DNA from 3 places in the Inediibacterium massiliense genome. Region 3 is predicted to be linked to each of the others. Evidence: riboswitches for the same ligand, from Rfam matches in the RefSeq annotation. Region 3 holds a riboswitch; each other region holds the start of a gene.

Region 1 (10,957 bases), on a different contig from region 3:
TAAATCCTGTAGCCTTTAAAAGTTCCATAGACTTGTATAAAGTCTCAATAGTAATACAATTGATTACACATATTCCTTGATCTGTTAATTTTTCATAGCATAACTTTATAATGTCTTCTAATTCTCCTCCACTTCCTCCAATAAACGCTCTATCAAAGGTATTGATTTGTTTTAGAGCATCTTTTCCATTATTGTGAATGATTTGTATAGGCACATTAAATTTTTCACTATTCTTTTTAATGAGTTCTATTCCCTCTGGATTTCTTTCAATAGCTATGACCTTTTTACATATATGAGCCGATTCAATGGAAATTGATCCTGTTCCTGCTCCTATATCTACCATAACTAGATCTTCTTTTAATCTCAGTTTTGAAATGGTAAGGGCCCGTACTTCTTCTTTTGTCATAGGAACTTTCCCTCTAATAAAATACTCATCTGGGATTCCTGGCGTTTTAAATTTCCAATTCATCTACAATCACCACCACGCACATATTAAATTCACTGATATGAATTACTTCTTCTAACGATGCAAAAGTAATTTTTTCATTTGGATAAGAAAGATTTTCTCCTATAATCATGATTTTTCCTTGTATATGATTATTTAGCATTTTTCTTGCAATTTCCTTTGGAGAATATTTCTGATCTGTCAAAAGAATGACTTTTTTATATTTCTTTACAACGTCTAAAAAATCAAATTCTCTTCCATGAAGACTTCCTATATATGCATCATGCCAAGTCTGTCCTACTTTTGCCATCAAATATTGATAAGAACTAATTCCTGGAATCACTTCTAACTCATTTGATTTAAAATGCTTTTTTAAAAATCCTAACATACTATAAAAGCCTGTATCTCCTGAAAGAAGATAAGCTATTTTTTTGTTTTCTTTATTTTGTTTTGTATATTCTATAAGCTCTTTTAAATTAGATCCTATATAAAGCATTTCTTTCTCTAAATCTTTAAAATCCTCTAAATGCCTTTTTCCTCCAATTAATACATCACAATTGTAAATTGCATTCTTAACCGCAGGCAAAATGTAGTCTTTATGACCAGGGCCTATTCCAAGTATATAAATCTTACCCATTTTTAAATTCCTCCAGTAATTTTTTTGCCACTTGTCCTTGTCCTAAAATTTTTCGACCCATGCCAAACATAATCACTCCTATTTCTAATTCATTATGTACCCTAATCGTACATCTTTCTTCTGCTTTGTTACATAATTTTTCATAAATTTCTTCGTACCCTCTTTTTTCGATGATTTCTATAGCAGCTTCTGTTGTGACACACTCAAATAATTCTTCGATCACATGAGTAGGTGCACCCATCAAAGCAAGATTAGCTGCTAATATTTCTATTCTTCCATCAGAAACCTTACTATGAGTATGAAAAATACCTCCTGCTAATTTAACAAACTTACCTATATGTCCAATCATCAGCACTTTTTTAACTTTATATTCTACACATTTTTCTAATATAAATCCTATAAAATTGCTTGTTTTTGCTATTTTTTGTTTTGGTAAATGATAATAATGAATGGCTAAATCCTCACCAAAATTTCCTGGCACCAAAATAAGCTTTTCTGGATTTTCATAGATAGCCGCCTTCATCTCAATAGCTAAAGATTCTCTATAAGCTTCTTCGGACATGGGAACTACAATTCCAGAAGTTCCTAAAATAGAAATACCTCCTACAATTCCCAGTCTAGGATTAAATGTTTTTTTTGCAATTTCTTCTCCTTTGGGTACAGAAATAGTAATAATTGCTCCTTTATCTTTTGGTAAAACTTCTGAGACTTCTTTTTGAATCATCTTTTGAGGGACTGGATTAATGGCTGGATTTCCAGGAGCTATAGAAAGTCCAGGTTTGGTCACAACTCCTACTCCAACTCCACCTTTTATTTCTATTTTAGGTTCATCGATAATTTCTACTACTGCATGAATAAATATGCCATGGGTATTATCAGGATCATCTCCTGCATCTTTTTGTACTGCACAAAAGGCCCAATCCTTTTTTATTTCATATTCTTTCACCTCTATGTCTAGATCCCATCCCTTAGGAGTATGGATTCTTACAAAATCTACCTTTTTTTCAGTAATAGCCATCAAAGCAGCAGCTTTAGAAGCTGCTGCTGCACAAGAACCCGTTGTATATCCATATTTCATTTTTTTACCATTTTTTATAATATACTTATCCATTTTCTCTCCTTCTTTACAGCATATATAAAATGGCATTTACAATAGCTGCTGCTACTGTACTTCCACCTTTACGTCCCTTTACAATAATATATGGAACATCTAATTTAGAAAACTCATCTTTTGATTCAGCCGCTCCTACAAATCCTACAGGAACTCCAATTACAAGCTCTGGCTTTACTTCCCCTTTTTCTATACATTCTTTTAAAGTAAACAGTGCTGTAGGAGCATTCCCTATTACAAATATTTTATTTTTAGGGTCTTTTATCGCTTTTTTCATAGCTGCCATAGCTCTTGTTGTTCCTTCTTCTTTCGCTGTTTTTGCCACATCTTCATCAGAAATAAAACAATGTACTTCTCCACCATATTGAGACAGTCTATTTTTATTAATTCCTGACATTGCCATCTTTGTATCTGTCACAATATGAGATCCTGATTGTATAGCTTCTTTGGCTTTTTCTATTGCATCAGGAGAAATGACTGTGAGATCTGCATATTCAAAATCCGCAGTAGTATGAATAATACGTTTTACAATTTTTCCAATCTCCTCTGGAAAAGTTTTATCTCCTAGTTCCTCCGTAATAATTTCAAAGCTTCTTTCTTCAATTAAATGTGGTATTTTTATATATTCACTCATTTTATTCCTCCTAATTATTTAAATAAAATTTTAGGTCCACCTTTTACCATTTTTGTAAAATAATCCTTGTAATAAATTTCAAAAATGCTCTTTTTTTCCATTTCATTTGCAAATTTCTCTATATCTACTTTATCTTTTTGAAATAATATGCCTAGTACAGTCCCACTATGAGCTACATTGACTCCATAGCAATTCATTTTCAAGGCCATATCCATGATTTCTTCTAATTTATCTTTATAAAGTATATTTTGGTTTGTCATAGCACTTATATTTGCAGCTTTCCCTAAAAGATGAAAATCTTTCTTTACATAACTTTCCTCAAAAACTTTATATGCTTTTTCTACATTCTCTTTATTTTTGATTCTTAAACTTTCATAATTATTTTTTCTAAAAGTCTGGGTATTTACTTGACCTCTTGATTCTAATACCCATATGTCAAGATGGGGATTCCAATCAAAGCTTTTTACTTTTACACCATTTAGATGATCAAATAAAGTTAGTTGTTGAAAAATAGTACTATCTGTAGGTTCTATTTGAGTACATATTTTTGCTAATGCTTCATCTGTTATTTCTTTCCCTAAATAAGCTGCTGTAGCTATAATAGTTGATGCTAAATCAGCTGTACTACTCGCCATACCTTTTTCTATAGGAATATTGGAATCAACATCTACACTTAGCTCATCTCCTATTTGATCACTTTCTCCAAAAAAATCTAGAGTTTTATACATAGCCTTTATAGCTTTTTTCTTATTTGGATCTCTTATAGGATTTTTACATTCTTTCAAAGTCACTACAGAATACATGTCTATAGGATAGGATATTAATTTTTCTCCATCTTTTATATATCCTTGTAATAATTCCCCACAAGAAGCAGGACAAATTCCCTTAATCTTCATAAGATACCTCTTTTAATGCGTTTAATAATTTTAGATTAGACTCTTCGTCTTTAATAGCAATTCTATAAAAGGAATCATCTAAATTTTTATAATTATCGCAACTTCTAATCAATATTTTTCTTTTGAGTAAAGCCTCTTTTAAATTTTTATTAGATTCCATATATTTGAATAATATATAATTTGAGCTTGGAGGATAAACTTTTAGATTCTTGATCTTTAAAAGTTCTTCATAAAGTTTTTTTCTTTCCTTTATAATCCATTCTTTACTTTTTTGTATATAATATTCATCTTTTAGAACCATTCCTGCCATTGCTGCATAACTATTTATACTCCAAGGCTCTTGATTGTTTTTGATCTCTTCTAATATTTTTATATTGCTACTTAATCCGTATCCTATTCTTAGTCCTGGTAATGCATAAAATTTTGTTAATGCTTTAATAATATATAAATGATCATAATCTTTTAGAAGGGAAATCACACTTTCTTTCTCTCCATTTTCTACAAATTCCATAAAAGCTTCATCAATCATTACATGAATATTTCTAGATTTACATATGTTTAATATCTTTTCCATTTTACTTTTTGCAATCAACTGACTTGTTGGATTGTTAGGATTACAAAGAATCAATAAATCTATAGAATCATGTAAAATATTAAAAAAGTCATCATCTATTTGAAAATTATTTTCTTCTTTTAATAAATAGTATTCTACATTGCTTCTTGCTTTTTTAAGTGCTCTTTCATATTCTAAAAAAGTAGGTGCTAAAATTAAACTATTTTTTGGTTTTATTTCACGAATCATAGAAAAAATCACTTCTGTTGCACCATTTCCTACAACAATCCAATTAGAATTAATTTTATGATATTCTGAAATATCTTTGATCAAATCCTTATATTTAGGATCTGGATACTTTTGAATTGTATCTATATTCAAAATCATACATTCTTTAAAATCTTTTGGAATTCCTAGTGGATTAATATTTGCACTAAAATCTATGATTTCTTCTTCCTGTATCCCTAGTCTCTGTGCAATTTCATATATATTTCCGCCATGCTCTACTCGCTTCATCCTACCTCTCCCTTTGTCCTTTTAGGCAAACATAAAATAAAATACTAAAAATCCTACTACCGAGGATGCATACATTATTTTTATTGATTTTTTTATATGCTCCTCTTCTAATGAATAGATTTCATCTCCAATAGTAGGCTTGTATATTTCTTGTCCAAAATAAGTATTGGTTCCTCCTAATTGAATATTCAGTGCTCCTGCTGTAGCAGCCTCTGGATATCCACAGTTTGGACTTTTGTGATTTTTATGATCTCTTCTTACTATTTTAATTGCACTTTTATAATCATAAAAAAGATAAAAAGAACCTATAATCATAAAAATAGCCGTCAGTCTTGCAGGTATATAATTGAGTAAATCATCAAATTTAGCAGAAGCCCATCCAAAATGAATATATTTCTCGTTTTTATATCCTACCATAGAATCTAGTGTATTGGCTGCTTTATATGCCATCCCTAAAGGCGCTCCTCCTATAAAAATATAAAAAAGAGGGGCAATTACTCCATCAGAAGCATTTTCTGCAACAGTTTCTACTGTTGCTCTTATAATTTCTTTTTCATTTAAATGACTTGTTTCTCTTCCTACAATATAAGATAAATACTTTCTCGCCTCTAGAATATCATTTTTTTCTAGTGCATTTAAAACTTTTCTGCTTTCTTTATCCAAACTTTTAGATGCAAGAATTTGAAAAATTAAAAAACCTTCCACTGCATATCCTAAATAGATATTTATGTATTTTGCCAAAAATACAATAGAAAAAGTAATGCCATAGGTAGCTCCTACAATAACCATCGTTAGAAAGATCCCGAGTCTTTTTTCATCTTCACTATTTTTCACGAATTTCCTTAAAAAAGCTTCTGTTTTAGAAATACATTTCCCAATCAAACATATAGGATGGGGAATAAAATAAGGATCTCCAAACAAAAGATCAGCTACATAACCGATTAGTATATGAATCATTTTTTATCCCCTTGTAAAATTTTATATATTTTATCTAAATCTACATTTTCGCGAACAATCTTTGCAAGCTTTTCATATTCTTTTTCTTTAAACTCTTTAAAGGTTTCCACACTACTTTGTTTCTCATCAAGGCCTTTAGCCTTTCTGATATTATTTAATATTTTTCTTGTAAATCCGATATTATCAAAAACTCCATGGATATAACTTCCCATTACATTTCCTTCTTTATTAATGGCTCCATCTTCTATATTGACTTCTTCACCTAGTCTCTTTATGATTCTATGAAATGGAGTAGCTTCTTTTCCTAGCTTTGTTTGACCCATATGAATTTCATATCCTTCAATATCCATATCCAATACTTCTGAAAATAAGTTTTCTTCCTTAGCAATAACTTTTGCTTTTACTTGCGTTGTAGTTTTTTCTAGTTCAAATATAGTCTCTGTATCTAAAAGTCCTAATCCATTGATTTCTTTTATACTACTTTCTGTTTCATGAGGATCTGATATTTTTCTTCCAAGCATTTGATATCCTCCACAAATGCCTATAATGAGTTTTCCTTTTCTATGAAGTCTTAAAATTTCTTCTTCTAATCCTGTTTCTCTTAAATAAGCCAAATCTTCAATAGTATTTTTAGATCCCGGGATAATTAAAAGATCTGGATCTCCAATTTTCTCGCCTCTCATAATATATCTTAAATGTACATCTTCTTGTGTTTCAAATACATTAAAATCTGTAAAATTTGAAACATGGGGAAGATACAATACACCCACTTCTATTTGTCCACCTTCATTTTTTTTATATCTAAATCTTTCAGCCAAACTATCTTCATCTTCAATTTGCACATTAGAATATGGAACAACTCCTAATACTGGAATATGAATAAGATCTTCAAGCATTTTAATTCCAGGCTTTAATATATTAATATCTCCTCTAAATTTATTGATAATCACTCCCTTTACTCTTTTTCTTTCTTCTTCTGTAAGAAGCATAATGGTTCCATATAAAGAAGCAAATACGCCCCCTCTATCTATATCTCCAATTAATATAACTGGAGAATCAGCAATCTCTGCCATTCCCATATTTACAATATCTTTATCTCTTAAATTGATTTCTGCTGGACTTCCAGCCCCTTCTATAACGACAATATCATTTTCACTTGAAAGCTTATGAAAAGTTTTTTGAACCATTTCTAAAAGTTCAGGCTTAAAGTCATGATATTCAGCAGCAGACATATTTTTATATACTTTCCCATTTAAAATAACCTGACACTTTTTATCTGTTGTAGGTTTTAATAAAACAGGATTCATTAAAACACTAGGCTCTATAGAAGAAGCCTCTGCTTGTACCACCTGAGCTCTTCCCATTTCTAGTCCTTCTTTTGTAATGTAAGAATTAAGTGCCATATTTTGAGATTTAAAAGGTGCTACCTTATATCCATCTTCATAAAAAATTCTACAAAAAGCAGCTGTAAGAAGGCTCTTTCCTACAGAAGATGCTGTTCCTTGAAACATTAAAGATTTATTTTTCATAGGTTGTACAACTCCTATCCTTATAATTCGAACAATTTTTTAAAAAAGATTGTGCAATATTTTTATTGCTATAAAAATGAATATGAGCATATGCTCCTAATGCATTATATTTTTTCACTCCACATCCCCAGCTTTTGATCTTTTTTTCATTTTTTATTTTATCTACAACATAAGCATATTCCATTGTTTCGTTTTCTTCAATCAATGAACGATGAAATTCATGAGCTTTGATATAACTTTTCTCTTTAGAAATACTACACGGTTTATCTATATTTACATGGACATATCCAAATCTTTGAAGCCTTGTTGTCATCTTTGCTATTGTATCAAATACACCCACCATTTCATAAGTTTCTTCCTCTAATGTAGTAATAGCTTTTGTAAGATACATAAGCCCTCCACATTCTGCATAAGTAGGAACTCCATTTTTTATATGCTCTTTTATAGATTCCCTCATTAAAACGTTTTCTGATAATTCTTTTGCAAATACTTCTGGAAACCCCCCGCCTATATACAAACCGTGAATATTCTTAGGAATGGATTGATCTTTTAAAGGACTAAAATAAATGAGATTTGCTCCCATCTCTTTTAAAAGATCTAAATTATCTTCATAATAGAAATTAAATGCTTCATCAAAAGCTACTCCAATATTTACATTCTTCACAATTTTTTCTTCTTCATATGTAAAATCTTCTAAAGCTTCTGCCTCTTGAGCAATTTTGATTAATGCATCTAGATCAATGGTCTCTTCTACCATATCTGCAATAGTATTTATTTTGTCTTTTAGATCTTTTACTTCTACACTAGGAATAAGTCCTAAATGTCTACTTTCAAGGGAAATATTTTGATTTGGCTTTAAATATCCAACGCATTTTATATTTGTATCTCTTTCAATACTTTCTTTTAAAAGCTCATAATGAGCATCCCCTGATATATTATTTAAAATAACTCCTTGAATGTTTACATCCTCATCATATATTTTATATCCTAAAATTTGTGCTGCTGCACTGGTGGAGACACCTTTTCCATTTGCAATCAAAATAACAGGTGATTTTAATATTTTAGATACATGAGCTGTACTTCCCTCGTCTTTACTTGTACCATATCCATCATAAAGTCCCATAACACCTTCTATGATAGAAATTTTTCCTCTTGCATTTTTTATAAATAGTCTTTTGATTGTGTCTTCTTCTAAAAGCCAGCTATCTAAATTTCTTGATTTATTATTTGTGACAAATGTATGAAAAGCTGGATCTATATAATCTGGGCCTACTTTAAATGGAGCTATATTTATCCCTCTTCTTGTAAGAGCCGCCATAATCCCTATAGATACAGTGGTTTTCCCAACTCCACTTTGAGTTCCAGCCAGTACAAATCTAGGTAGGTTCATATTGATCATCCCTTCATAATAAAATACCCTAACCATCAATGGCTAGGGCACGAACATACAATCGTTCTTTTCCCTTCCCGCCGAAGGTACAAAATCCATAAAAACAGGAAAGTCTCCTGACTCGTGAATCACCTTACTTTCGACGCCTTCCTTGGATCATCCAAGTGACATTTTGTCGATTTCATCCTCACTTACAGTAGCGGGGGCTGTATCGGATTTTCACCGAACTTCCTTTTTAAGCCTTTCGGCACCTGTTCTCATTTATTTGTCTTATCTCATGGTATCAAAATATCTTTTTCATTTCAATATTTTTCACATATGTATTTATTTTTATTACTGATTTAAAGCTGTTAGGACTGGAAAATCGTCTACAATTTCTATTTTGGTTATTCTACAATTTTCTATTTTATATCTCCAATAATCTTTTACTCCATTTCCTATTAAATAAGATACAATAGCACGAATACATCCTGCATGAGATACTATTAAAATATTTTGATTTTCATATTCTTTTTGTATTTTTTCGATGACTTTTACCACTCTTTCATACATTTGCATCAAACTTTCTCCTTGTGGAACTTGATACTCTACCCAATCTTTTTGCCACTTTTCAAGCTCTTTTGGGTATTTTTCTTTTATAGTATGATAATCTAATCCTTCCCACAGCCCAAAATTCATTTCTCTTAGATTTTCATCTTGGGTCATTTTTATAGAATGATGCTTATGAATCATATTTGCTGTTTCTATTGTTCTTTTTAAATTACTACTGATAATCATATCGATCTTTTCTTCTCTTAATTTTTCACTCATTTCTTTGGCTTGTAAAATCCCTCTTTCTGTTAAAGAAGAATCTATAAAACCACAATATAATCCTTTATGATTCTCCTCAATTTCTCCATGTCTTATCAAAATTAAATTCATAAAATCACCTTTTCCAAAATTAAAAAATAAAATAAATAAACAATTTCTGCAAGTTCAGATATGGCTCCTAAGGTATCTCCTGTCATTCCACCAATCTTGTCTGTAATATGTTTTACATATCCTATACTGAATAAATACCCTACTAGTACAAAAGGAATCGCCTTTATATAAATCAACCCAATAATTATAGATGAAACAATAGCAATTATAAGATGTTTATTGTTTGTTTTTCCTATAAAAAAGTTTCCCATACCACTTTTTCTTGCATAAGTAGAAAATCTTGCTGCATATACAACACATAATTTTGAAAAAGTAGGCATGACAATAAGTACACCATACACATATGGAACAGGAAGTGAAAAAATGAATGATATTTTCAATAAAAGAGTTAAAAATATAGCCAAAGCAGCATTTGTTCCAAGTCTACTGTCTTTCATAATTTCTAATATTTGATCTTTGGGACGATTGCTATATACTCCATCAAAGGTATCTCCTAATCCATCTAAGTGAAGACCTCCTGTAATAAAAACCTCTCCTGTTACACAAAGCACACTTCCTAATAAAATTCCTCCTAATTTATATCCTATGTAATATAACGATACGATAAACATTCCAATAATAAGCCCTACAAGAGGAAAATAAACAATTCCCTCTGAAAAATCTTCTTCTGTTACTTCTAAATTTACAGAAATGGGTATTCTTGTGAAAAATTGAATCATTAAAATTAGTCTTTTCATAATTTCCTCCTACTTAATCTTCATAGGAATACCAGATACAGTAAAATATACTTCATCTGCTTTTTTCGCTATCATTTGATTCATTCTTCCTGCTATATCTCTAAAAATACGAGACATTCTGTTTTCAGGAACAATACCCATTCCAACTTCATTGGTAACCATGATACACCAAATATTATTTTTTCTAATCTCTTCTATAAGTTTTATCATTTGATCCTGAATATATGTTTCTATTTCATCTATTTTTTCATGACTTATATTTTCCCAATCCTCTTCACATTCAAACATTAAATTTGTTGTCATAATGGTTACACAATCTAAAAGAATGGTTTGATGCTTTAAACCAATCTCTTTTATTATTTTGTATACATCCTTATATCCTTCATAAGTTGTCCACTCACTAGGCCTTGAAGCTTGATGTTTTTTGATTCTATCTTTCATTCCCTCATCAAATGCAATCGCTGTAGCTAAATAAGCTACGAATCCCTGTGAAGTTTTTGCAAGATGTTCTGCATAGCTGCTTTTTCCACTTCTTGCTCCTCCTGTTACAAGGGTAATTTTCCCTGCCATAAAATCACCTCTTACTTTCTTAAATCATCTATTATTTTAAAATTTTAGATTCCCTAGATAT
Region 2 (10,957 bases), on a different contig from region 3:
TACTCTTATTCAGTAGTACAATAAAAAAAGAAGATACATATGTATCTTCTTTTTTAAAGAATAGCAGGAAAGGAAGATTGCAATGTACAAACTAATTGTGAGTGATATGGATGGAACTTTACTTAATAGTAAAAATATAGTTTCAGAAGAAAATAAAAGAGCATTTCAAAAATTAATAGATCAAAATATTCATATAGCTATTGCTACAGGAAGAATTTATACTTCAGCAAAGGTTTATGCAAAATATTTAGATGTTGTAACACCTATTATTGCTTGTAATGGTGCTATTGTAAAAGATCTAAAGAACGATGAGATTTTATATGAAAGTTATATGAAAAAAGAAGATGTTTTAAATGTCATAGAGATTTGCAAAAAATATGGACTATATTATCAGTTTTATAATGAAGATACATTTTTTACAGAAAAGTTAGCTTATAGTTCTTTAAAATATTCTGAATGGAATAAAACATTAAAAGAAGAAGATCGTGTGCGTATAGAAGTCATTCAAGATGGCTATCAGTATATTCAAAATCATGATGAAAAAATTTATAAGATGTCTTTAATGAGTGATGACCAAAATGTTTTAAGAGAAGCTAGAAAAGAATTAGAGAGTATACAGACTCTTGAAATAAGTAAATCATGGTATAATAACATTGAAGTGATGAACAAAGGAGTTTCAAAAGGAAATGCTATTGAACAATTGGCAAAATCTTTAGGAGTAAAACAAGAAGAAATTATATCCTTTGGAGATAATGAAAATGATATTAGCATGCTTACTTATGCAGGATTAGGGGTAGCCATGGGGAATTCTGAAGAAATTGTAAAAAAAAGTGCTGATTATGTAACTTCTACAAATGATGAAGATGGGGTAGCAAAAGCTTTATATAAATTTGTTTTGTAGCATATATATGTAGAAAGAGATAAAAAAGGGGAGATTTATTTGGGCATATTGTATGTCGTTCTCATTATTTTAGTACTTCTTGTTTTTGTAGAGATTTTAGCCATTGCCTTAAAGATTACAGGACTTGAGATGGAAAAAGCAAGATTTCAAGTCATATCTATTATTACAGGAACTGGTTTTACTACAAAGGAAGCAGAATTGATTACTCAGCATCCAACAAGAAGGAAAATTGCAGAACTTTTAATGCTCATAAGCTATGTAGGAACAGCTACCTTAATAGGTCTTATCATGGGGATTGTCAATGCTATTACTAGAGGTGAAAGATTTTTATATGGAGTGTTAGGAATTATAGGAATTGGTTTTTTTTATATTATTTTTGTCTAGAAATAAATGGGTATTACATAAAATGGAAACTGTTATTGAAAAAAAGCTTTCTATACAAATGGAGAGAAATAAAAAATATAAAACAGTAGAAGAGGTTTTAAAACTCAATGAAGAATATGGTGTAGTAGAATTTGTACTAGAGGAAAATAACAAATTGATTCATGTGGCATTAGAAGATTCAGGACTAAAAGAAAAATATATTCAAGTACTCAATGTAGATCGAGGCTCTCATATTGTACATTTTCCAAGTAGCAAATTTGTTTTTCAAGAAGGAGACAAAGTAATTTTATATGGACAAATTGATAACATTAAAGAACTTGTATTAGAGCAAGCTAGTGAGAATCTCAATGCTTGACAGTATATATTTTTTATGTTAACATTATATTTGTATCTTAAGATCAATATAAAGTAGGTGTTTGCATGGGACAAGGTAAATTAGTTGCAAATAATAAAAAAGCAAGACATGACTATTTTATTGAAGAGACTTACGAAGCTGGCATTGAATTGACAGGAACAGAAGTAAAGTCTATTCGAATGGGAAGAATCAATTTAAAAGATAGTTATGCAGAAATAGATCATGGAGAAATATTTGTCCATCATATGCATATTAGTCCTTATGAACAGGGAAATATCTACAATGTTGATCCTACAAGAACAAGAAAACTTCTTTTGCACAAAAGAGAAATCAACAAGTTATTAGGATATACAACTCAAAAGGGATTGACTTTAGTTCCTCTTAAAGTGTATATTAATTCTAGAGGACTTGTAAAATTAGAGCTTGCTGTTGCAAAAGGAAAGAAATTGTATGACAAAAGATCTGATATTGCTCAAAAAGAAGCCAATAGAAGGATTCAACAAGAGTTAAGACAAAGGCAAAAAGAGTATTAATGACATGGGGGCGTACAGGTCTCGACGGGGGTTTGGAGCCTGCAGTAGCGAGTGGAGGTTTTTCCTTGGGGTCCGCCTTAAAAAACTGGGGAATTAAAGATAAACGCAAACGATAATTACGCATTAGCTGCCTAATAGCGCAGCTCGTCCTACCTAAGTTACCCACGGCTTAGACTAGGGCGTCAACCAAGTGGGGAACTGCCTTGGAGGTGTCTCGATCCAATAGCAGACTAATTGGGACTGGTCAAGAGGTTAGCCTGTCATTGGGCGAATCTTGCGACGAGAAATCAAAACAATGACTGCACTCGGAGAATCTGTTTGTGAAGGACTTTCGGACAGGGGTTCGATTCAAAAAGAGTCGCCTTATAGTGTGAACTATAAGTGAAAATCTGGCTTAATCGGTGAAACCGTAACGTAAAGACGACGGCAATACCGAGGGGTATGTGGAGAAATCCAACAGCTCTGTATCGACTTATAGGCATCCTATAGGATGTACTAGGATAGAAGTCATAAACTATATTAAGACTTTTATAATACGCCAGAGAAGTTTTAAATATATAACTTCAAGATATAGTCAGCGCCATTGGACAACAATGGAATATAGTGTCCCCTCGCCTCCACCAATAAAAAATAAGCATAAAATTACTAATTTAGTAATTTTATGCTTATTTTGTTATATAGAAACAAATCTTTTATAAAAATCTTCTTTTTGCTCAAGAAGTTCTTGTGAATATTTTCCATTTCTAGGCGTTACTTGTTTGTATTCATAAATAATCATTCTAGCTTTTAATTTCTTTTCTGGGATAATAAGATAAGGTTCTATTGCTTTTAATAAATAGATGGCATCTTCGTATTTAGCAATATAGGTATAGGAGTCTTTATGTTTTTGAGGATTATAATTTTTTTTAGATTTAATATGTCCTACTTTAGATTTTTCTTGAATCCATTGTAATAAATTTAAAGTAGTAGAAGCAATAGTAATGCAGGGAGATGGAAATTGATTTTTGTGAAATTTAATGAGCATGATACTTCCTTCTCCATCGATAATACCAGCGATATAAGATTTTTCACAGTCCAACATGCAGAAAACCTCCAAACGTATGTTCTAATATTAGTTTGATATTAATTGATTGAAAATATGTATTAGATTTATAAATATTTAATAGACTTAGTTAAGCTTTTAGTATTAGAAAAGGGGAATTGTATCATAAGTGACGGCGGTTTTTTGGAAAACAGTTTTAATTGAAATAATAGTTCGAAACTAATATACTATTACTATTAGATAAAAAGTTCAACATCTTTGGAAGGAGCATAATTTGATGAATATGTTTAAAGAAGACATTAAGTTTGGACTTATGTCAATAGAATAGACACAGAAAGTTTAACTATTTATGCTACTCTCAAAGCAGCTTCATATACTGATTGAGGGGTCATATAATCAATTGAATTTATAGTGTACCAAGATTCAATATATTCAAAGATTGCTCTGCTAGCTATTTTGAAACCATAATATTTATGATGATGTATTTCTTCTTTCTTTAAAGCATAATGGAAAGATTCAATACATGTAAAAATGAACTTATTAAGCAATATCGTTTTGATACTGACGAGCTTCTTGATGAAGCTGTTAATGACTATGTTTACGAATGGTATAATTTTTTGAGACCACATACTCATAATCAAGGAAAGACACCCTTTGAGGCTAGGTATGGAAATCAAAACTAGCACATAATGTTACATTTTGCTTAACCAGAACAATTGACTTATAGACAAACATATTAGAATCATATATAATTAGGAAATATGAATTGAATATTTATGATACAGGTCCATAAAAGAAGTTTATGGATAATTGGGAAGATAGGTGAAAATCCTGCACGGTCCCGCCGCTGTAATAGTGGAGCTATTTATGTTTAGCCACTGCCTTAATAAGGTGGGAAGGTATAAATAGTGTTGAAGCTTAAGTCAGAAGACCTGCCTGTATTAATTTGCTAATAACTTTACGGATGATAGGGGTTGCAAAATGAAGTGTACTTGTACTATTACTATTATGATTTCATTGTAGATTAAAGCCACTTATCTATGAGATAAGGTGGCTTTTTTGATGTTTTTAAAGAAACATTGAGATAATGTAAGTAAAGATCTATTTTATTTAATTCAGCAAAATACAAGAAGTGGTGATGTTCGTTTTAAGTTTTGCAAAATAATAAAAGAGAAGGTTGAAATTATGTTAAATAATAAAACATTAAAAATTGCTTTTTACGGAAAAGGAGGAATTGGTAAGTCTACTATAGCGACTAATCTATCTGCTGCTTTTTCAAAAATTGGATTAAAGGTCTTACATATTGGTTGTGACCCAAAAGGTGATTCTACAAGGAATTTGGCAGGGCAAAAGATTCCAACAGTGATGGAAGTGATTCAAAAAAAGGGGACAAGCATAGAAGAAAAAAATATTGTGCATTATGGATTTAATAATGTTGCATGCATAGAAGCAGGTGGACCAAAGGCTGGAATGGGTTGTGCAGGTATGGGGATAACAACGATGACTGAAGAATTACATACACTAGGAATATTGAATAAGTCATGGGATATTGTTATTTATGATGTGTTAGGTGATGTTGTTTGTGGTGGATTTGCAGTCCCTATGCGTGAAAAATATGTTGATCAAGTATATATTGTATCATCCTCAGAATTTATGTCTATATATGCTGCTAATAATATCCTAAAAAGTGTATGTAGGTTTTCAGATAAAGAAAAGAATATTTTTGGTGGACTTATTCATAATCAAAGAACAGAGAATTCAAAAGTTCATATAATAGAAAACTTTTCAAAGAATACAAACACTAAAGTTTTGGAGAATATCCCCTACACTAATGAAATTGTTTTATCTGAATTAATGGGAAAAACAGTCATAGAAACATTACCTGAATCAAAATCTTACGAAATTTTTATAAGATTAGCTCATGTTATCAAAAACAATAAAAATGTTAATGTACCAAGTCCTATGGATGATGATGAATTAGAGCGATTTAGAAAAGAAATGTTGCATATGGAGATAAAAAAATGAGTATCAATAATATTTCAAACACAAATCATGGTAATGATTTTTTAAGTAAAGTTTTTTATAAAAAAAGCTGTATGGAAATTATTAATTTAGCATTGAGTATTCCTGATATATATGTTTTAGCCATAGGACCAGAATCATGCTTAAGAGTTCTCTATTTTAGAGCTTTAAGAAAGAAGCAAAATCAAAGGTTATATCTTCAGACGATGAGCCAAAATGACTTAGCATCATCTCAGCATTTAGATGTGGCAGAGATGGCACTAAGAGAAATTATAGATCATAATGATCGAAAAGTTAAAGCTGTGATTGTTTATATTTCATGTAGTGATATGCTTATAGGAAGTGACTTTGACAGTATTTTAAAGTCTATACAAAGAAGCCATAGCATTCCAGTGAAACTTTTTAAAAGAGGACCACTTTCTAAAAGGCGGATAACACCAAAAGAAAGACTAAGTTTGATCTTTACAGAGATATTGGATACTTATCTTGACAATAACATTGATGGAAAAAACATCGAAAATCCCATTATTAATATTCTTGGAGAAGAAAAATTAATTGAGCAATGTCAATTAAAAACATTGTTAAAAAATAAAGGATATTTCAAAATTCAGGAATTCATAGCGTGCAATTCTTTTAGTGACTTTAAAAATTTAAGCAAAGCAACTTTTAGTATTGTTACTGATAAATTTGGAATCAATCTAGCTAAATATCTAAAAGAGCGTTTCAAAATTCCCTACGCTAGTATTTCAATAGAGTGTTCTGAGCAAGAATTTAATAATGCGATTAAAAATAAGGAGGAGAGATAATGAATAAAATATGGAACAGTATTCCTCCTTTAACGAGTGACTATTCTGGTGTTTGTTCAATGCTATTTGAATTAAATTCATTGAATATATTGTATACTCCAAGTGGATGTATTCATCCTATTGTTGAAGTGGATGAGATTAGAAGTCCTAATGATATGTTTTTTTATAAAACTAATCTGAGCGATATTGATGTCATTATGGGTGTGGAAGATAGATTTTTAAAAGAAGTTGAATTGCTCGTTACAAATAATCCAAGGGTAGAATTTATTTCAATTATTGGAACACCAGTTTCTAATATTACAAATGTTGATTTTCAAAAAATTGCTGAAAAGCTTGAGAAAAAAACGAATAAACCTGTAATTGTTTTTGATACGAATGGATTCGAAAGCTATAATATTGGAATTTATGAAGGTTTATTACAGCTTGCTAAACGATTTTCTAAGGTGGCAGTTACGAATCCAAAACATGTGAATGTGATAGGCTATTCGCCGCTTTCCTTGGGCTATAAATATCATTTAGATGAGTTGGTGGAATCACTAGAAAACATGGGATTGAAAGTGACATTTTTTGCAGAGCGGTCTTTAAAAAGCATCACAGAGGCAACTAAAGCAGCAATTAATCTTGTGATAACACCAGAAGGAATGGGTGTTGGTGAATATTTTAAAGAAGAGTTTCAGATTCCTTTTTTAATGGATCTGCCTATAGGATTAAATGGAATATCAAGAGTATTCAGATTAATTGAAACTCAACTTAATATTGATAGATCTAGAATCGAAGAATCTATAAGCCCAGTATTGGAATTAGCGAATTCTCATAAATATCTTGATAAAAGTGTTTTAGTGATTGGAGAACCATTGACTTGCATTGGGGTTTACAAATGTTTGAGGGGAGATTTTGGAATCAGCAAAGTGAAAGCAATATCAAATTTTAATTCTACTAGAAAAGCCAGAAGGATTTACAATGAAGAGTTGTTCTCGCAAGTGATATTTGTAGAAGATGAAGAAAACATAATGAGATATATAAAGGAAGCTGATATTATCATTGCAGATCCATTATATAGAAATTTTATTAGAGAGGAGGAAAAAAAGCTTTTTATACCGTTCCCTCATATAGGTTTAAGCGGTAGAGAGTTTACAAGCATGGAATATGAATACATTGGAAAAACTGGATTTGGCTATTTTAAAAAATATCTAAATCCAAGGATTTAAATAAAAAAGGAGAAATGTGATATGAAAATAAGAAACAGATTTTTGAAAAACCTGTTTGTAATAATTTTGATTGTTACTCTATTTACTTTAGGGGGATGTTCAACAGAACAAAAAACAGGAGATGCTGAAACAGCTAATTCGTCAGATCAGAAGGTAGATGACACTGCAAATACAAATACTAACAACAATGAAGAAAAAGTAACAATAACAGATACTACTGGTAAAGAAGTTAAATTGAAAAAAAATGTAGAAAAAATTGCGGTTGTGCCAATTCCATGGACATCTATTGTATACGCTGTAGATGGGTCTGGTGATAGAATTGTCGGGATGCATCCTACAGCAAAAACATCTTACGAAAAGTGTATTTTAAAGACTATGGAACCTAAATTAAGTAATGCCTCTACTGATTTTGTGGGTAAAGACTTTACAATTCACATGGAAGAAAGCGGAAAACTCAAATTAGATGCTATGATTGTATGGGATTATCAGGAAAAAGAAATTGAACAATTAAAAGGCTTGGGTATTCCAGCAGTGTCTTTAAAATATGGTACTTTAGAAGATTTACAAAATGGAATGAAAGTCATCGGTAAAATGCTTGGAAAAGAAGATAAGGCGACAAAGTTAGTTGATTATCATAAAGAAAGCATAGAATATTTTAATTCAAAAAAGAATCAAATTGAAGGTACTAAAAAACCAAGAGTCCTATATTTAAGGGATGAGCAACTTAAAGTAGCTGGTGGTGGAGCTGTTAATACAATTCTTATTGAGATGGCTGGTGGAGAAAACGTAGCAAAAGAAGTAACTGGTCAATGGGTAAATGTGACTATGGAACAAATAATGGCGTGGAATCCGGAAGTCATTGTTATGAGCAATTTTTCTAATTTCCAACCAGAAGATTTATTGAACAATAAAATTGAAGGACAAGATTGGAGTAAGGTTGATGCAGTAAAAAATAAGAAAGTGTTGAAAGCACCTATGGGAATATATCGATGGGATGCGCCTTGTGCTGAAACACCTCTTATGACAAAATGGATCGCTAAGCAATTACAACCAGAAGTGTTTAATGATTTCGATTTAGAAAGTGATATCAAAAGTTTTTATAATAAGTATTTAAACTATGACTTATCTCAAGAAGAAATGGATTCAATTCTACAAAAAGAATTAAATGGTAAATAAAAGGAAATGATTAAATTGGATATTTTTAAGGGAAATAATACTACAAAATGGATTTTTATGGGCATTGCAATAATTATAACATTTTTTGTATCACTGTTTTTAGGGAGATATATTATCCCTCCAAAAACAGTATTAAATGTACTTATTAACAGTATGTTTAATATAAACATGAATACCTTTGAAATGGAATCATCCATTGTTATTGGAATTAGACTACCAAGGACTATTTTAAGTATGCTAATTGGGGCAGCTTTAGCGGTTTCAGGGGCTACATATCAAGGGTTATTTAGAAATCCTCTTGTTAGTCCAGATGTATTAGGAGTAAGTAGCGGTGCAGGATTCGGAGCGGTTTTAGGAATTCTTTTATCGGGTATTTCTAGTACTACTTCGTTATATGCTTTTGGACTTGGAATTATCAGTGTTTTTATAACATATTTTTTCGCTAAAGCAAGAAAAGAAATTTCAATGATGTCTTTAGTTCTATCTGGTATGATTGTTTCATCAATATTTTCTGCGTTGATTTCATTAGTTAAGTATATTGCTGATCCATATGATAAATTACCAGCTATAACGTATTGGCTGATGGGAAGCTTCTCAAAAGCTACCTTTGAAGATCTAAAACTAGTTGTTATTCCTATGATATTGGGAATTACAGTGTTGAATCTTTTAAGATGGAGAATAAATATTTTATCTTTGGGTGATGAAGAATCCTTATCGATGGGAATAAATCCAGTGAAAATAAGAATTGTAGCAATTGTGATGTCAACTGTACTAACAGCAGCATCAGTTACAGTTGTAGGAATTGTAGGATGGGTTGGTTTAGTTATTCCTCATATCAGTAGATTGCTTGTAGGCGTCGATCATAAAGATTTAATCCCTGCATCATGTATACTTGGAGCAATATTTTTGACAAGTGTTGATATTATAGCAAGGTCAGCGTCTAGTGTTGAGATACCAATAGGAATTATTACAGCCTTATTAGGAGCGCCATTTTTTGCATTCTTATTAAAACGTGTTAGAAAATCAAGAGGGGAATTATAATGATGGTAGAGTTAAAGAATTGTTATTATAGATACCCAGGTAAAAATATGCTTTTAGCAAACATTTCATTCTCATTAAATAAAAGTGAAATAATGACTATCTTGGGACAAAATGGTACAGGAAAAACTACCATGTTGAAGTGTTTAACCGGCATATTAAAATGGGAAAGAGGACAGACTTTTATTAACGGTAAAAATATTAGCTTTAGGTCGAACATCAATGAGATTGGATATGTACCGCAGGCTCATAATTTACCTTTTCCCTATACTGTAAGTGAAATGATAGCTATGGGAAGAGCTAAGCATATTGGCTTATTTTCTATGCCTTCTAAAGAAGATAAGATGAAAGTAGAAGAAACTATTGAAGAGATTGGAATACAACATATAAAAAATAGTCCATGCACAGAGTTAAGTGGAGGACAGTTACAGCTGGTGTATATTGCAAGAGCTTTAGTAGCAAATCCAAAGGTCTTGATACTTGATGAACCAGAATCACACTTGGATTTTAAAAATCAACTAATGATATTGAAACTTGTAAAAAGATTGACGAAAGAAAAAGATTTGGCTTGTATAATAAATACTCATTATCCAGAACATGCTTTGAAAATTTCAGATAAAACGCTATTTTTAGGTACTAGCGAATATATTGTTGGAAATACAAAACAAATCATTACAGAAAAGAATATAAAAAGATTTTTTGATATTGATGCTAAAATTGTTTCGTTTATGCATGGAAATAAAAATTTAAAAACTATTGTAGCTATCTAATATAAATTACGTCAAATATTTAGAAAGGGTTATCTTCAAATTTAGATTCTATTTATAAATAGTATAAAATCAGGTACGTTTAAAGTAATGGATAAGGGAGACGTAATTTTTCTTTTGCTATTGAGAAAGTTTGGGATACGACAACCATTCGTGTAAAAAACAGCCACAAGACAGTATTTTCCATAATTAAAAAATGGAGATACTTTCTTGTGGCTGTTATGACGTTAAATAAGAAAATTGTTCATTATAGACCAGTGTGATAAAAATAATTAGAAGTGATTGATAAAAAAGCCTTCATAGATGGTGATACCCATCTATGTTTGTTGAAAATTACCTGTATGTATAAAATAATATTACAATCATTCACTAAAATTTCACTTATGGTATAGTTACGCAGACCTTCTTTTAAATTGAATTCCGGCAATGTGAAATGGTGTGAAAGGGGACAGTTAAACATTAAGAATAATGAATGAAAACATACAAAAACTACTTTTATAAAGAAGAAAGGAGTAGTTTTTTATGCCTAGAGTAGCCCGAATAAAAAGTGAAGAAGGAATTTACCATATTATGTTTCGTAGTATAAGCGAAGCCAATTTATCTTTAGAGGATCAAGACAAGATTAAATATTTTAAGTTAATTCAAAAATATCAAAAGAAGTTTCAATTCAAGGTAGATGCTTATTGTTTAATGGATCATCATTTTAACAATAAAAAATTAGATAT
Region 3 (10,957 bases):
TCCTCCCTTAAGTGGGAAAGAAAATTCATAAGCTCCTTGATCATTAGATTTTGTTTCATTAGAATAGCTTTTACTTTGATCTTCTACTCGAAGAACTAATAATGTCACAATTGTATCAGGAGTAGTATTTCCTGTAATCATTACTTGATTTCCTTCATGTGTAATACTACTTGTCATATTGTCTTGAGCATGAGAAATAGGTATACATGAAAAAATCATCATAAAAATCATAAAAAAAGCCAAGGTATTTTTTCGAAATGAATTCATTAGATCCCTCCTCTATTTGGATAAGGCGAGAAAAAATTCTCACCTTATCTTTATTTTATTTCTTTTACTATAGCCTCTACTAAAGCTCTTCCTTTTAACCAATCATTCCATATCATTGCTTTGATTTCATATTCTCCATCCTTAGGGATCACAAAGCTTGTTTGTACTGTATGTTTTTCATTCGGAACCAATCCTTTGGATACAAATGATTGATAGATAATTTTTTGAGTATTTTTATCATACAATCCTATAATACATACTGCTTCTTTTCTTTTATCTGATATATTTTTGATATCAAAAGAAAAAATTGCTTTGTCTTCATTTTTTTGAACATCTATTTGATCTACTTCAAAATCTTGTTTGACTACTACTACTTCTGCAATTGCATTTATTTCTTTTTGGTCCTTAAATACAGCCTTTACATTTACAGTTCCTTCTTTTTTAGTAATAAGTTTTCCATCTTCTACTTCTGCAATAGAAGGATCACTCACACTCCATAATATCTGATCCTTAGAAATATAAGCACCATCTTGATTTTTGACAGTTAAATAAATACTTTTTCCATTTTCAATTTCTATAGATTTTGGAGCAATCTCTATACTTTCTACTTCTACATTTGCCTCTTTGGCCGTATCAATTTTATAGAATATAGTAGAATATCCTTTTTCCATATATTCATTTAATGCTGCTAATGCTTGTAATCCTTGTGGAGTTCCAAAGTTTGGATCTGCTATATCTGTATGCTTAAACATTCCATTTTCTACTTGATAATTCAACAAAGCAGTTACTGCATTCCCTTTTTTCTTTGTAAATTCAGGACTTTGTGGATCTATTCCCCAAGCAGTCAATCCCATAATTACCTGTGAAATAGATTCAGAACATTCAGTTCCCCAAGAACCAAATTCTCCTGTTTCTAATTGATTTTCACTTAACCATTTGATTGCTCTTTGTCCTGCTAATTTTACATCTGGTCTCTCTTTATAAGGAGCTAGTGCATATAGAGCCATCCCTGTCATATCTGGATCTGCTACACTTCCTCCTCCAAATGCCCATCCTTCTCCACTCATATGAGTTAGAATATAATCAATCAAAGAATCCCTTGTATGAATAGATCCTGCTGGTATTTCTCCATTGGCAGCATCTAATGCAATGAGTCCCCAAATAGGTGCATTGATTCCTTGACTCAAATTTGGCCAATTTACTATTTTGTCTATTAAATTGATTCCTCCAAGATTAGTAGGATCTCCTCCTCCTGATAGTATAGCTATAGTTGTACGCTCATAATCTGTCATAAAAGAGCCTACTCCCTTTTCTTTTATTTTATTTTCTAATTCTTGAAGAGATCTTTTCATTTGTTCATTTTGTGTACCTGCTGCATTGATAGCAAACATTTCCCAATCATCATAGGTTTCTTTTCTATTATAATAGCCTATGGTTTTTATGATGGCATTTTTTATATCTCTATCTGTTGCCTTTTGAACTTCTACATTTTTTACAGTAATTTTTGCTTCTTCTGTCAATTGAGGATAATTTTTTAATCTAACTCTTATGATCCCTTCTCCTGGTTGAATTGCCTCTACCCTTCCTTCATCTACATTGACAATAGGTAGAGTTCTACTTATCCATTCTAATTTTTCTCCTTTTATTTTCATTCCACTTTTGGTATTGATACTTGCTATAAGGAAAATATTCCTTCCTTCTATGACCTTCGCATTTTTAGGAGAAACTTCAATTTTTACTTGACTACTATCTTTTAGTACCTCTATATTTACCGCATCTGATAGATCATGATCTGCATCAAAAACCTTTATGGTCGCTTTTCCTTCCTTTAGTGCTTCTACTTTTCCGTTTTCTACCTTTATGACTTCTTCATTATTGCTTTCATATTCCAGATGATTCAAACTCATAGGACGATTGTATGTATCTTTTAAATCAATAGAAAGAATATATTCTCCTCCCTTGATCATGGCAAAATCATCATCTTTGATATGGATATCCTTTGGTATTTGCTCAATAGTATGATCTACAAATTTGAGAAGTCTTCCCTCTTCTCCTCCTCCATAGATTTCTCCATTTAATCCAGGCTTTGAAAGGGTATGTATAAAATATTCTCCCCCTTTACTTTGAGCCTTTTTTGTTCCATCTGGATTGATTGCATATATATTTTTTCCCATAGGAACATAAATTGTACCCTCTACTCCTATAGCAGGAGGACGTGTATCACCTCTTCCTATTTCATACTCTTCTCCCTCAGCTGTATATATCCATTTTTCTTTTCCAGATTTTGTATCTACTGCATGAAGTACATTGTCCTGTGTTTTATAATAAACTGTATCTTTATATACAGCAGGAGCACTTGCTCCTTTATAAATATCTATATTCCATAAATCTTTTCCATTTTCTCCAGAAAATTTATGAAGTTTATAATGATTGTTTCCTTTAAATGTGATGACATATAAATTGTCATCTTCTCCTACAGCCATTCTCTTTTCATTAGTTCCACTCCAGCTTCCATGATAAATGGTTTCATCATCTAAGCGGATATGCCACTTTAGACTTCCATCTTTATGAATAGCATTAATCTTTTTTGTGCTTCCTACAAATATAGTTCCATCTGAAGCTACAACTGGAGTGTTGCAGCTCCAATTTTGCTTGATCGGAGCATCCCATTGTTTTTTTCCAGTATTTTTGTCAATGGCATATAATGTACCTCCCAAAGTCACTGCATAGATAGTATCTCCTTTTAATACAGTAGAGGTTCCTATTGCTACCTCATCCTTCATAAGATATGTCCAAATGATATTTCCATTTTTTGAGATGCAATATACTTTTTTATCTCCTGATGCTATATATGCATTTCCTTTTTCATCAAATACAGGGCTTACTCCTCCTATTTTGTCTGCTTCCCCTCTTTGAAACAAATTTATCTTCCAATCCATAGTTCGATCAGGTGCTACTGAAAATAAATAACCACTTGTTACATTTACATATACACTTCCATCTTTATGGATGGAAGGAATTTCATCATATCTTAAGTCATCAAAATATCCTGTATGAAAAGTTCTCTCCCATTCAAAGGTAATTCCTTCATTTTCTTGTGCAAAGGAAAAAGGAGTATAAACACCAACTATCATACAAAGAATCATGGTGTATATGAGTAATTTTTTCACAGTTTTTCTCATATAAATCCTCCTTGTCTATTTTTTTACTTTAATATTTTTTTGAATCAGTACATTTTTTGATTCTTGGTCTATGACTTTTATAGTCATTTTATAATTTCCTTCCTCTGGAATATGGATTCCACAATCATAAGATTTTGTTTCTTTAGCATTCATATGATCTTTAAAGGAAGTATTTTGTATTTCTTTTTCTTCATCATACAAGCTTATTTTTAAAATAATATTTTTATTTTCTTTTAAATTGTTTTTTATCTCAAGGCTTATATCTTGAAAACTTCCTAAATAAACTTTATTTCCTCCAATAATATTTAAGCTAATACCTTTATTGGATATTTCTTTTCCTTTTATTGCAACCAATCCTCTCTCTCCTGCTGTCACATAAATGATTTCATCTTCATCTACCGTAATAGTATCTGGAGCTTGATGAGAAAATGCATCCTTTAAAGATACTTGCCATTGTTTTTCTCCCGTTTGAGGATCTACTACATACAACCGAACTAAAGATATATATACTCTTCCATCACTTCCGATCAAAGGCTTGTATACCCCATCTGGTCTTCCTACCTTGTCTAAAGCTTTTTTTACTCTTTCCGTGCCATCTGAATTTAAAAAGTAAATATGTATATCTCTTAAAAAATCATCCTGTTTTTTCTCTACCGCATATACAGATCCTTGATCATCACAGCTTAATTCTACTTTTCCATCTATTCCTTCATATGTCCATTTGCAATTTCCTTTTTGATCAATAGAAAGTAAATTATATTTTTCTCCCTTTTTTTGTTGCAATATAATGTTTTCATTTGATGTAATGTCTTCTATAGATAATTCTCCTTCTCCTGTATAGATATTATTAAGTTTTTTTTCATTTTGAAGAACAAAAACCTTTTCATTCATAGATAAATACAAAACTCCACTTTCAGATAAAAGAATACTACTGTTTTGTCCTACCTCTAAAGGAGTCTCCCATAAAAATTCTCCATCTTTATTTAAATGATAAAGCTTTCCTCTTTGAGTTAAAGCATAAACTCCATCTTCTCCTATTTCAAAAGATTTGATTCCATCATTTCCTTCTACTTTTTTCCATATGATTTCTCCATTTTTTGGATTTACTTTTATAAAAGCTGTGCTATCTTTTCCATACAAATAAATATCTCCATTTGTATCTATTTTAGGATGACCTAGATTGATTCCCAAATAAGCTCCTATTTCAGAAATCCACAATGAATTCCCTGTATGTTTATTGACTGCCAAGAGTCTATTTTCATTGACATAAAAAATTTCATCCTCTTTGCCCATCACATGATATGCTCTTTTTTCCCACCAATGACCTTGAAGGGGTACCTCCCATTTGATTTCATAAGGTGTAGCTTCAATTTCTATAGGAATGCTACAAGTGATTTCAGGATGATCTACAAGCTTTGCTGTCAATATGGTTTTTCCTATTTTCTTTCCTGTCAACACTGCATTGTATCGAACTTTATCATCTCCACTACCACCTTGATAATTGAGCATAGATACAATACTACTATCTTCTAAAATCCATTCTATAGGTTGTTTGGGTGCAAATTTATTATTTTGATCTTCTATAAAAACTCTGATTGATCTTAACCCTTCCCCACAAACTCCTTTTAAACCTTTTTCTACATCTACAATTTGTTGATTTTGAGGGTCATTTCCTCTATCCACATCATCATATACAAAATACATTTTTTCTGGAATAGGTGTTTCAATAACTTTTATATTTATACTTTTGTGAATTTCTGGTTTTTCTTTTATAGTGATTGTAATTGTTGCTTCTCCTACTTTTTTTGCTTTCATCATTCCATCTTCTTCAATAGACACTACATCAGGATCATTACTTTCAAAAATAATTTTTTTATTGTATAGTACAGCTTTATTTTGATCTAGTACTTCTGCTTTGATTCTATGTTCTTCCTTTGGATAGAGGACTATATTTTCTTCATATAATTTCAAATCATCTATCACTGAATCTTTTGTATCATAAAGTGTTACTTTTTCTATTCCTATTGCCAAAGATTCGCTATTTAATATCCTATAGATGCTATTGTCTTCTCCTAAATTAAATGCAGAATATGAAAAATATGGTATGTCATTTTTGTAATCATCATAATAAGCCATAGGCTCTCCAGCTTCATCATATATGATTTTAGTTGTATAAAGCTTTTGATCTTTTCCTATTCTTCCAAAAAAAGAAGGATAAGGATATTCCTTTAATATCTCTCCTGTTTGAGGATCAAATTTTGTAAAGGTTTCATATTGTTCCTGCCCTTCATAATCCTTCTTGGCTACACTCATATAAATGCCATCTTCTCCTAATACCATTTGTTGTTGATTCAAGTTTAGGTCATAGTTTCTATACATACCATCCTTTGACCATTTGATTTTTCCTAATGGATCAATTGCATATAAATTTTTTTCATCTGCAATATATACAGTTTTGTCATGCCCTATGACAGGTTGAACAATAAAATATAGTCTAGGATCTGGATTTTCAAATTTCCACAAAAGCTCTCCATTTGGTTGTATGACAAATAAAGTATTTCCTGCTACTGTATATACATTTCCTTTTTCATCTATAGGCATTTGACCATAGTATCCTTGATTTATATCATTTAAAATTTGGTTTTTTGTATCAAATTTCCATATGAATCTTTTACTTTTTCCATCTACTCCATATACTCTAGAATCCTCACATCCTACAAATATGATTCCAGAAGAATTGATAACAGGAGTTGTCAAAATTTCTGAATCTAACTCTACCTGCCATATAAGTTCTCCTGTATATGGACTTATAGCAAATAATTTATTTTCTAAGGTTCCAAAAATATATTCAACACCTTCTACTTCTACTATTTCTATGGCATTCTTTATTTCTGGACTTTTGAAACCTTCCTTTATAGTTCCATCTGAATTGAAAGCTGTAATTTCATAATTATCTGAATTTCTTGATATCTGAGTAACAATATACACAGATCCATCTTTTCCTAATATAGGAAATCCCTTGTATTTCTTTTTATCAATTGAAGTACTCCATATAGGCAGAAGTGTTTTTGAAAAATTTTCTCTTATTTCTAGTGAATAATCATCCTTAATCCTAGGATCATCATATACAGATGCTAAAACTGTAATATTTCCTGGACTTTTTGCTGTCAGCAAACCATTTTCAATCGTTCCTCTATCATCAGGATATATTTTCCAATTTATTTTACAATCTGTTAGCAAATCACCTTCATCATTTGTAGCTTTTATAGGTATAGATATGGATTGACCTACATGAAGTCTTTTTAAATTTTTATCTAATATTTCTAATTTACTTGCTTTATTGGATTTTTCTTTTACATAAAACTTCCATTTATCCAATTCTATTCCTGGAAATTTTTCATTTCCTTTTTTTTCTTGAATGACATCTTTCCATACTCTAATCCCATGAAGATGTCCAGTTTTTAAATAATCTTTCTTTGTTTTTCTTTTATATAAATGAAGAACTACCTTTTTAGGATCTTCTTCACTTACAATTAATTGATTAAAATAAGGATTTCCTATAGCTATTCCTGCACTTTCATCCTTTTCATAGCAAATTACAGTAGCTTTTTTCCTAACATTACTAATTTCTACAGGCTTATTAAAAAATAATGCTATTTCTGTATTTGCTGATACAGTAGAATCATTTTCTGGAGTGACTTTTACAAGCTGTAAATCTTCATACACCTTATCTGTAACCTTTTGATCTATAGTACTCTCAAGGAAATTTATATTTTCCTTTTGTATTTTTTCTTCTACATTTTTTTGATTTTTTATATTTTCTTTTTGATCTCTTTCTTTGTTGATATCTTCTTCATACACTGCATTGGTTACTGTTTCTTTTGTATTTTCATTCTTTACTATTTCTATTTCATTTGCAAAAGAAGAAAATATCATAGTAAAAATCATACAGATCATTACCAAAATACTTAAAATTTTTCTATTCAATATGGATCTCTCCTTTCTATTTTTTCACAAAAATACGAGAATTGAAATCCAATTCTCGTATTTTTCAAATATTCAGAGATTTCTTATTTTAGTATTCCCAGCCTTTAAATTCCCAAACTACATTATCTCCATCATGTAATTCATAAATAGAAGCTGCTTTTTCTTGTTTTTGACCATTTACTGTGTATTGCCATCCATTTGACCAATCTGAACTTGAATCATCTGTACCTATTTTTTCTACATAACCACCTTGATTTTTTACAACTATATTATTTTTTACCCATTCTTTACCTTTTTCTTGTTCTAAAGCTTTCATAAGAGCATGTAATGCAGATGGATTTTCTTTTAATACGTCTGCATCATCAAAATATTCTTCTAAACTATCATTTGTTAATGTTAATCCTTTTACCTCAACAGGTCCAAAAGTTTTTCCTATTATTTTTACATTAACTTTTTCAACTGTAGGATTATCACTAGGTTCTTCTACTACAATATAACTACTAATAGGAGTAATCTTGTCCTTATCACCTAAAGTAGCTGTGATCGTAGCTCGTCCAGCTTCTTTTAATTTAATATTTACTGTATCTTGTCCAGCGATAGTCTTTCCTTCTACTTCTTTTCCATCCTTAACAAAAGCTACTATATTTTCATCTGAAGTTTCCCAAACAATTCCTTCTTTGTTTTCAATATCTACCTTTTGATAACTACTTGTAAGACCTACTACCTTCATTTCCTCTGGTTCGTCACCATATCCTACTACTGTAAAATCACTAGAATCATCTAGAGTAAGCATTGTGATGTCTGCATCTGCTGCAAAAGCAGGTATACCTGCTAAGCTTAAAATAAGTGTTAATACTAACATAAATGATAATGTCTTTTTCATTTTTTTGTCCCCTTTCATTTTTTGTTTTTTCTCTGAATATTTTATAAGCCTCAAGGCTTATCAGCAAAATTAAAAATCCCTATCTTCCAAAAAAGATAGGGATTACACGCAAAATAAACTTTTGTGAGTATCTCTCCTTTCTTCGGAAGGATGTGTACCAAAACTTTTAGGTAGGTCTCCTGACTTGTGGATCAACACTCTCCTTCACCTTCCCAAAATAAAATATATTTCAGTGGTATATTGAAGGACTGCTCCTCACTTACAGTGGCCGGACCGTTTAGGATTTTCACCTAATTCCCTTTTCATCTTTGAACTATTCATCAAAGAACCTAAAAGCTTATATATAATTTTATTTTTATAAATAATGGATAGTAATTTCAAACTTCTTTTATTATTATTTCATATTTCTACTATTTTTTCAACCAATATATTACATATTTTACAAAATTCGTTTGACATTTTTCGATAATATGAAGTAAAATTCAACAAAAAACGCCAGCATTTGCTAGCGTTTTGTCGGTTATTTTATGGATTTGTATAAATTATAAAGCATCATAGCAGCTTGAGCTCTATTGGCATTTTGTTTTGGCATAAAATTACCATCAGGCATTCCACTGATCATAGATTCTTTTACACACAATGCTATATTTTCACTTGCCCAAGAAGCTATATTTGTTTTGTCATTAAATCTTTCCAATTCATTTATATTTGCTTTTTCTTTTCCTTTTTGTATGAGTACCTTTCCAATGATCGTTGCCATTTCTTCTCTTGTAATTTTTCCATTTGGATCAAATATCGTTTCATTTCTTCCACTTACGAATCCATTTTTGTAAGCAGTTTTTACATATGGAGTATACCAAGCAGTATCCTCTACATCTATAAATCTCAATTTTTCATTTTCTATGTTTAATCCAAGCATTTTTGTAATGAGAGTTGCAAATTCTGCTCTTGTGATAGATGCACTAGGGTCAAATACATCTTCACTTCTTCCACTGATGATTCCTTTTTGAGCCATTTCTTCTATGGCTTTTGTTGCCCATTCATAACCAACTAGATCATTAAAAGTTGATTTTACTTCTTCTTTTCCTACTTTCTGAGCAAAATATTTACTAAAGTGAGTAGTTTCAAAAGTTATCATCTTAGTATCTTTATCATATACTCCACCCATATTTTCTATGATACCATTATCTTTTAGATAGAAGGCTTGTACTACTTCTCCATTTTTGACTTCTCCCTTATATGGGATAGATACTTTCATAGGTATTTTAAATTCTTTAATAAAATTTTGCCCAATCTTGGCAGTTACATCTACGATTTTATTTTCTTCTCCTACTTTATTTTTTACTATATCTATACATTCACTTTGATCTATATCTTTTGCAATCAGTGTAATGGTGTCCTCTGTATCAAATATCTGTGGAGTAATAGCAAATGCTGCATATTCTGTTTGAACTACTGCCTTTTGTATATTATTTTCTTTCAATAAACTCATCATTCCAGAAGGTAGTGTTGCTTCTACTTCTTTTTTATTTGTAGTAGGTACAACAATAGTAATTTTTTCTTGTGTTATATTTTTTCCCATTTTATTTTTTATCTTTTCTTTGATACTATTTGCATCTTTTATGATTTCTTGAATGGTTTGTGTTTCTACTTTTCCGATTGCCCTCTGACCTTCTAATTTGATTTGATTTTGGTCTATATTTTTTATACTCATTTTTTCAACTGCCTTTTGTGCAATGATAGCAGTGCTTTCTATAACTTCTTTTCCTTTTTCTTTTCCTATCTTATCAATCAGCTTTCCATTTACATCAATAATTTTTTCAGACATTTCTTTTACTTCTTTTGGATCTTTCATATGTTCTACTACTTCTTGCATTTTTTGCGATACATTTTTCATTTCAGAAATACATTCTTTTTCTTCTTCTTTTGTCTTCATTTTTTCTATTTTTTCATTCATATAGTGAGTCATATCTTTTATTGCTTTTTTTATTTCATCTTCATTCGCATTTTTATTTTCTAATACTTTTTTTACCTTTTCTATTTCTTTACCTATATCTACAGGTTTTCCGCCGCCTCCTCCCATTGAGGTGTTTCTTTTATCTGTTCTATAGTCTAATGTATAATACCATTTTATATCTTCTCCACCTGTTAATCTATATTGATCTGCTCCTACATTTGTAGTATTTCCATTGATATTATACATCCATCCACTATAGGGTCCTTTGTCTTTTTCTCTTTGCCCTGCAATACTGGAAAAATATCCCTCTGTTGCTTCATAAGAAATTCCTTCTTCATTGAATATCTTTCTTGTAATTTTTCCTACTGTATCATTTTTATGAATTTCTATATTGGATTTACTTAATATTTTTCCATTATATCCTTCAACGGATAAATTTACATAGAGTTTTTTATCTGAAGATCCTCCACTTGAATCCTTTTTTGTTTGAAAAGTAAACTCTTCTTTTTCTCCACTAATATTTATTTTTCCTTTATAATCTTTTCCTTCTTCTACCTGAAATGAAAATTGAAACTGTCCTTTTTCATCTGTCATCTCTTCATCTATGTATGCTTTTTTATTTCTACCTTCTACTTTAATCATCACAGGCTTTTGTTTATAATCTGAATATCCTTGTATAGA

What was found. A riboswitch is a leader RNA that binds a small molecule or an ion and turns the genes downstream of it on or off. The one in region 3 is predicted to bind cobalamin.
Region 1: it holds a riboswitch for cobalamin, as region 3 does, so the genes downstream of both, BN2409_RS10720 (cobyrinic acid a,c-diamide synthase CobB) here and BN2409_RS03440 (DUF4430 domain-containing protein) in region 3, are expected to answer to the same signal.
Region 2: it holds a riboswitch for cobalamin, as region 3 does, so the genes downstream of both, BN2409_RS11095 (nucleotide-binding protein) here and BN2409_RS03440 (DUF4430 domain-containing protein) in region 3, are expected to answer to the same signal.

What each region holds. Positions count from the first base shown of each region.
Region 1 covers NZ_LN876587.1:461,029-471,985, reverse strand. Annotated here, with positions in the region: gene cbiT (precorrin-6Y C5,15-methyltransferase (decarboxylating) subunit CbiT) at 1-469, opposite strand, end outside; gene cbiE (precorrin-6y C5,15-methyltransferase (decarboxylating) subunit CbiE) at 453-1,082, opposite strand; gene cbiD (cobalt-precorrin-5B (C(1))-methyltransferase CbiD) at 1,075-2,193, opposite strand; gene BN2409_RS10745 (precorrin-8X methylmutase) at 2,207-2,827, opposite strand; gene BN2409_RS10740 (GHMP family kinase ATP-binding protein) at 2,842-3,723, opposite strand; gene cobD (threonine-phosphate decarboxylase CobD) at 3,713-4,792, opposite strand; gene cbiB (adenosylcobinamide-phosphate synthase CbiB) at 4,814-5,749, opposite strand; gene BN2409_RS10725 (cobyric acid synthase) at 5,746-7,278, opposite strand; gene BN2409_RS10720 (cobyrinic acid a,c-diamide synthase CobB) at 7,268-8,668, opposite strand; cobalamin riboswitch at 8,758-8,938, opposite strand; gene cobC (alpha-ribazole phosphatase) at 9,002-9,589, opposite strand; gene cobS (adenosylcobinamide-GDP ribazoletransferase) at 9,586-10,326, opposite strand; gene cobU (bifunctional adenosylcobinamide kinase/adenosylcobinamide-phosphate guanylyltransferase) at 10,336-10,896, opposite strand.
Region 2 covers NZ_LN876587.1:539,109-550,065, forward strand. Annotated here, with positions in the region: gene rnr (ribonuclease R) at 1-16, shown strand, start outside; gene BN2409_RS11065 (Cof-type HAD-IIB family hydrolase) at 83-901, shown strand; gene BN2409_RS17545 (hypothetical protein) at 941-1,285, shown strand; gene BN2409_RS17550 (TrkA C-terminal domain-containing protein) at 1,278-1,640, shown strand; gene smpB (SsrA-binding protein SmpB) at 1,706-2,173, shown strand; RNA gene ssrA (transfer-messenger RNA) at 2,188-2,524, shown strand; gene BN2409_RS11085 (LAGLIDADG family homing endonuclease) at 2,847-3,254, opposite strand; gene BN2409_RS17850 (IS3 family transposase) at 3,722-3,898, shown strand; cobalamin riboswitch at 3,982-4,169, shown strand; gene BN2409_RS11095 (nucleotide-binding protein) at 4,401-5,240, shown strand; gene BN2409_RS11100 (nitrogenase component 1) at 5,237-6,043, shown strand; gene BN2409_RS11105 (nitrogenase component 1) at 6,043-7,251, shown strand; gene BN2409_RS11110 (ABC transporter substrate-binding protein) at 7,273-8,427, shown strand; gene BN2409_RS11115 (FecCD family ABC transporter permease) at 8,485-9,468, shown strand; gene BN2409_RS11120 (ABC transporter ATP-binding protein) at 9,468-10,235, shown strand; gene BN2409_RS11125 (transposase) at 10,755-10,957, shown strand, end outside.
Region 3 covers NZ_LN876585.1:126,630-137,586, reverse strand. Annotated here, with positions in the region: gene BN2409_RS03455 (S-layer homology domain-containing protein) at 1-267, opposite strand, end outside; gene BN2409_RS03450 (outer membrane protein assembly factor BamB family protein) at 318-3,449, opposite strand; gene BN2409_RS03445 (outer membrane protein assembly factor BamB family protein) at 3,465-7,436, opposite strand; gene BN2409_RS03440 (DUF4430 domain-containing protein) at 7,525-8,319, opposite strand; cobalamin riboswitch at 8,472-8,667, opposite strand; gene BN2409_RS03435 (S-layer homology domain-containing protein) at 8,840-10,957, opposite strand, start outside.